2 regions of the Streptomyces sp. NPDC015125 genome follow, and region 2 is predicted to be linked to the other one. Evidence: riboswitches for the same ligand, from Rfam matches in the RefSeq annotation. Region 2 holds a riboswitch; the other holds the start of a gene.
What was found. Region 2 has a riboswitch for glycine ahead of cycA (D-serine/D-alanine/glycine transporter). Riboswitches for the same ligand answer to the same signal wherever they lie in the genome.

Region 1 (3,201 bases), on a different contig from region 2:
TGCGGCAGCGTTTCGGCGGCGGCCGCGTCCAGCTCCTCGACATCGCCGTGCACGCCGAAGGCGCCCCAGACACCGGCCAGCTGCGCGCGCCCCGTGGTCTCGTCGCAGGCGATGCCGACCAGGTCGGCGTCGACCTGCCGGAGGTTGACACCGGCCTCGCGGGCGGCGGCGACGACCTCGGCGGCCCGGCCGGGCACCCGCGCGGTCAGCGTGTCGAAGTACGCGCCGTGCACGATCTCCACCCCGCCGGCCCGCAGGCCCTCGGCGAGGACCGCGGCGTAGCGGTGGGTGCGCCGGGCGATCGTCCGCAGACCGTCCGGGCCGTGGTAGACCGCGTACATGCCGGCCATGACGGCGAGCAGCACCTGCGCGGTGCAGATGTTGCTGGTGGCCTTCTCGCGGCGGATGTGCTGCTCGCGGGTCTGCAGCGCGAGGCGGTAGGCCTTGTTGCCGTCGGCGTCGACGGAGACGCCCACCAGACGCCCCGGCAGACTGCGGGCGAACTGGTCGCGTACGGCCATGAAGCCGGCGTGCGGCCCGCCGAAGCCCATCGGGACACCGAAGCGCTGGGTGGTGCCGACGGCGATGTCCGCGCCGAGCTCACCGGGCGAGGTCAGCAGCGTCAGGGCGAGGAGATCGGCGGCGACGGTGACGACCGCGCCCAGCTCGTGGGCCTGCTCGATGACGGCGCGCGGGTCGCGGACCGCACCGGAGGCGCCGGGATACTGCAGCAGCACACCGAACACACCGCGCTCGGCGATCCCGGCCGGAATACCGTCGGACAGGTCGGCGACCACGACCTCGACGCCGGTGGGCTCCGCGCGGGTCTGGATCACGGCGATGGTCTGCGGCAGACAGTCGGCGTCGATCAGGAAGACACCCTGCTTGACCTTGCCGACCCGGCGGGAGAGGGCCATCGCCTCGGCGGCCGCGGTGCCCTCGTCCAGCAGCGAGGCGCCGGAGGTGGGCAGTCCGGTCAGGTCGGCGACCATCGTCTGGAAGTTCAGCAGCGCCTCGAGGCGGCCCTGCGAGATCTCCGGCTGATAGGGGGTGTATGCCGTGTACCAGGCCGGGTTCTCCATCACGTTGCGCAGGATCACCGGCGGGGTGAACGTGCCGTGGTAACCGAGTCCGATCATGGACGCCAGCACCTGGTTACGGTCCGCGAGGCCGTGCAGCTCCTGGAGCACCTCGGCCTCGGTACGGGCCTGCGGCAGGCCGAGCGCCTCCGCGCTCTTGATCACATCGGGAACGGCGGTGGCGGTGAGCTCGTCCAGCGATCCGAACCCGATGTGCGCGAGCATCTTCGCCTGCGCCTCGTGGTCGGGACCGATGTGCCGGTGCTCGAAGGGGGTGCCGCGTTCCAGCTCGGTCAAGGAGATGCGATTGGTGGTCATCTGCGGGGGCCTCCTGGTCGGTGCGACCTACGAGGGGCACCACGGCGCGGGTGCCCGGACGGCCTCCCCCTCTGTCATCTCAACCTGAGAGCTTCACCGGCCCGCGCGAGGCGGCCCGGCTTTCACCGTCGGTGAGGATGGGTCCCGGAGCTGTGCCTTCCGGGGCCCGCCCTGCTTTCCAGAGTGACCTCGCCCATGCGGTACGTGTGCCTGAGAGATTCCGGGGAGGATTTGCTCCTTCGGCGCCCTGGTCGCGAACGACAAGGACTCTCCCGCACGGGGTCTGCGGCCATTGGCCAGCCTACCAGCGCGGCACTCGAAGGATCCTTCGAGTGGCCAGGGCATGAAATGTGCCGTTTGGTAGTTGTCAGAGGGCAGTTGCGACCAATTGGAGGGACCGTGCAAACCGATATCGATCCCCGGAGCCTGATCGGCCGCAAAGCGTTCGACCGTAACGGCGCCAAAATAGGCACGATCGACGAGGTGTATCTCGACGACGCGACGGGGGAACCGGAGTGGGCGGCCGTGCGCACCGGACTCTTCAGCCGCGACGCGTTCGTCCCCCTCGAACCCAGCAAGATGGTCGGTGAGGGCCTGCACATTCCTTACGACCGCAAGCTGATCAAGGACGCGCCGGACTTCGGCGTCGGCCGTCATCTCTCCCCCGAGCAGGAACTCCAGCTCTATCACCACTACCGACTGGATATCTCCTCCCCGGTCTCCGATCCGGTGTCCTCGCCCGGCTCCGGTGACAAGGACTTCGGCAAGATCGCCGGCTCGGACGACTGACCGTCCGCCGGTCCCCCGCCCACCAGCGGCAGGGGCTCCCCCGGCCGCAGCGCCGGATCCTCGACAGCAAAGGTCCGCACCCTTCCCGGTGCGGACCACGGCGTTTCGAAGCGTACGGTCACTCTCCCCACCCCGCTCCCCTGCACCCAGCCGGCGCCGTACTCGTCGTGCACCACGTCCAGGCCGGGATGCCAGCGCCGCGGCCGCTCCTCTTCGGCCTCCGGCGGCGCCGTCCCGCCACCGGACGGCTCCGCCGCCGCCTTCGCCGCCTTCTCCGCCTCCTCGGCCTCCCGCTCCGTCGCCAGCTGTGCGAACAGATCCTCCTGCGTGAAGTCGGCCAGGCCGCTGACCCCCACACCCAGCAGCCGCACCCCGCCGGTGGTGTCCACCATCTCCAGCAGCCGCACGGCGGCCTCCCGTATCACCGCAGGGTCGTCGGTGGGTCCACGGAGCGTCTCGGAACGGGTCAGCGTCGAGAAGTCGTAGTTGCGCACCTTGATGACCACCGTCCGCCCGGAACGCCCGGCGGCCCGCAGCCGCTCCACGCAGCGGTTCGCCAGCCGGAGCACCTCGCTCCGTACCCGCGTCCGGTCGGTCAGATCGACCTCGAAGGTGTCCTCGACCGAGATGGACTTCGCGTCCCGCTCGGCCACCACCGGCCGGTCGTCCCGGCCCAGCGCCATCGCATACAGCCCGGCGCCATGTGCCCTGCCCAGCAGCCGCACCAGCTCGGCTTCGCCGGCCTCCGCGGTCTCCGCGACCGTGTGGATCCCGGCCCGGCGCAGCGTCTCGGCCGTCGCGGGCCCCACTCCGGGCAGCGTCCGCACCGTCATCGGGCCCAGCAGTTCCCGTTCGGTGCCGGGCTCGATCACCACCAGACCGTTCGGCTTGGCCGCCTCGGACGCGATCTTCGCCAGCATCTTGGCGCCGGCCAGCCCCACCGAGCCGGTCAGGCCCGTGGCGGAACGGATCTCGCGGCGCAGTTGCTCCCCCACGACCTGCGCAGCAGCCGTCT
Region 2 (3,201 bases):
CAGGCAGGTTCAGGTCGGAAGTGCTTCGGATACCGCCCGGGACGGCGGCGTCGATGAGGGCGGCCAGCGTCGGGTAACCGACTTCGGCCAGCATCCTGGCGCGGTCGGCGCCGCCGACGCCGATGTGGCGGGTGGCGAACTCACCCGACGCGGAGGACTCGGGGAAGGTCATGGTGGGAGGCTCCCTGTGGGGGCACCGCGAACGCGGCACCGTGGATGGGTGGCCTCCCCGCTCTGTCATCGGTACCTGAGAGCTTCACCACCGGGTCCGGCGGTTTGCACCGTGGGCGCAGGACATGACGTCCCGTCTTTCCAGAGTCGCCTAGCCGAAGCGGTAGTTGGGCCTGAGAGATTCTGGGGAGAGTTGCTCCTTCGGCGCCCCGCCAAGGGTGGGCGAGGGCTCTCCCGCTTCGGTTCGAACAGCGCGATGTGGAGTTGTGGGGCCCGACCGTAAGGCCGGGGGTGTTTCCGGGGAGGATCGGCTCCTTCGGCGCCACGTCGTCACATGACGTGGGCTCTCCCGCGCAGAATCGTCAGCGGTGTAGGTGCTGGCGGATCTTTCCGGAGGCAACGTACGGGCCTCGGAACACAGCCGTCAAGAGTCCGCTCGGTGTACGCGCCGGTAACGGATCGGCCCATGAAGCACGCCGTGAGCTGCACAAACACTGTCCCCCGCGGGCGAGTGCCGTACTACTGAAGGGTAATGTCCAGCGTTCGGTCGGTCCCTTGACCGGTCGCCGATGTGGACCTAACCTCACCGCACATTGCCGTTCACCCCGGAGCGGGAGAGCACTGGATCAGCCAGACCCAGTCGCCGAAGGAGCAAATCCTCCCCGGAAACTCTCAGGCATCCCTACCGCTCGGGCAGGCAACTCTGGAAAGCAGGCGCTGACGCGCCTCGCCCACGGTGCAAGCCGCGCGCTGAGCGCGGCGAAGCTCTCAGGCTCATGACAGAGGGGGAGGCTCACTCGGCCGCGCGGGCTCCTGCCCGTGCTCGACATTCGAGGAGCCCCCCTGATGGCCCTCCCGCCGCCTCTCCCCTGACCGCAATCCGCCTGCCGGCTTTCGGGCTGATCTTCGGTCTTCTCTGCGGGCCCGTTCAGCGTACCGACACCGCTCCGGTCGGCTGCCGCAAGTCCGCGCGCAGCCCCACCCTGCCGCTCGCCCCCCCTGTGGGCGCGTGGTCATTCTCCGAGATACCCCCTGTCCCGTGCCCACACGGGACGTGAGATCCGCGAGGTTTGCCCATGCCTGAACGCAGTGACACCGGCTCGACCACCGCGTCGACCCGACCGGAGGCCGGATCGACGCCCTCGCCCGAGGATGAGCAACACCTCTCCCGCCAATTGTCCAACCGGCACATCCAACTCATCGCGATCGGTGGTGCGATCGGAACCGGCCTGTTCATGGGCTCCGGCAAGACGATCTCGCTGGCCGGGCCCTCGGTGATCTTCGTCTACATGATCATCGGAGTGATGCTCTTCTTCGTGATGCGGGCGATGGGTGAGCTGCTGCTCTCCAACCTGCGCTACAAGTCCTTCGCCGACTTCGCGGCCGACCTGCTGGGGCCGTGGGCCGGCTTCTTCACCGGCTGGACCTACTGGTTCTGCTGGATCGTCACCGGCATCGCCGACGTCATCGCGATCTCCGGATATGTGTCCTACTGGTGGCACGACCTACCGCTGTGGATACCGGCGCTGGCCGCTGTCATCCTGTTGATCGCCTTGAACCTGCCCACCGTGAAGGCGTTCGGCGAGACCGAGTTCTGGTTCGCCCTCATCAAGATCGTCGCCATCGTGGCGCTGATCGTCGTCGGGCTGGTCATGGTGTTCGGTCATTTCCAGGCGCCCGGGGGAGCGGCGGCAAGCTTCTCCAACCTCTGGAACGACGGAGGGTTCTTCCCCACCGGCCCCATGGGGTTCGTCGCGGGATTCCAGATCGCGACCTTCGCCTTCGTCGGCATCGAACTGGTCGGCACCACCGCGGCCGAGGCGGAGAACCCGGAACGGAACCTGCCCAAGGCGATCAACTCGATCCCGGTACGCGTGATGTTGTTCTATGTCGTCGCACTGATCGTGATCATTTCGGTGACGCCCTGGCGCGAGATCAGTCCGGGCCACAGCCCGTTCGTCGTGATGTTCACTCTTGCCGGTCTGGGGATCGCCGCCTCGGTCATCAACTTCGTGGTGCTGACCTCCGCCACCTCGTCCGCGAACTCGGGCATCTACTCCACCTCACGGATGGTGTACGGGTTGGCCCGGGAGGGCGACGCCCCGGCGCGCTTCGGCAGACTCACCTCCAGGAGGGTACCGGCCAACGCCCTACTCCTCTCCGGGGTGTTTCTGCTCGCCGGTGTGGTCATGGTCGCCACGGACAACTCGATCATCGAGGCGTTCACCTTGGTGACCACGGTGTCCGCCGTACTCTTCATCTTCGTCTGGTCGATCATCCTGATCAGCTACCTCGTGTATCGCAAGCGCCGTCCGCACCTGCACGAGGCGTCGAAGTTCAAGATGCCCGGCGGCGTCGTCATGTGTTACGTCGTGCTCGCGTTCTTCGTGTTCCTCATCTGGGCATTGACCCAGGAGCCCGACACGCTGCGGGCCTTGCTGGTGACCCCGGTGTGGTTCGTCATCCTCGGCATCGCGTGGGCGGCGCTCCGCCGTCGCCCACGCCATGTGTCCCGTGAGGCCGCCTTCCGGTCCGAACTCGACCATCCGCAGCAGGACTGACACGGTCACCGGGTCCCTCGACAGGCACCGATCGCGAGCGCCGTTCTCGGCGGAGGGGAACGGCGCTCGCCTTCGGCGTGTTCGCCACTCTCACGGCAGCACACGTCTGACAAGCACTCGGCCCTTCATATGCCGCCGCTGGGTTGCACTTCCACCACGGACGACCGAGGCGAGGTCTGGCTAGGTCGTTCTTTCGGAACGCTGCCAGCTTCATCTGGTCAGTGAGGTGCCCCGAAGGAAACGGCCTGACCTCTGCGAAAGACTTGTCACCCCGGGGCAAAGTGAACTCGCATGCCTCTCGGAGTTCTCAGCCCGCACCGTGCATTCAAGCCCTCCTGGGCCGATGACGGCCCCGGTATGCCGCCGGCGTCATTCGCACCCGGGCCGCTCGTTGGCGGCTCGCGCCCCCGCGGCGGAATTCGTGCATGGGCCCGCGCCCCCCTTCAAGGGTGCCTATTCAGCCATGGCG

Region 1: linked by a shared signal. The riboswitch ahead of gcvP (aminomethyl-transferring glycine dehydrogenase) and the one ahead of cycA (D-serine/D-alanine/glycine transporter) in region 2 are both predicted to bind glycine.

The regions. Positions count from the first base shown of each region.
Region 1 is NZ_JBIBVF010000012.1:208,638-211,838, forward strand. It holds gene gcvP (aminomethyl-transferring glycine dehydrogenase) at 1-1,397, opposite strand, end outside; glycine riboswitch at 1,586-1,682, opposite strand; gene ACF088_RS24780 (PRC-barrel domain-containing protein) at 1,797-2,186, shown strand; gene ACF088_RS24785 (DNA polymerase IV) at 2,090-3,201, opposite strand, start outside.
Region 2 is NZ_JBIBVF010000005.1:324,990-328,190, reverse strand. It holds gene gcvP (aminomethyl-transferring glycine dehydrogenase) at 1-172, opposite strand, end outside; glycine riboswitch at 323-418, opposite strand; glycine riboswitch at 773-869, shown strand; glycine riboswitch at 870-961, shown strand; gene cycA (D-serine/D-alanine/glycine transporter) at 1,248-2,732, shown strand.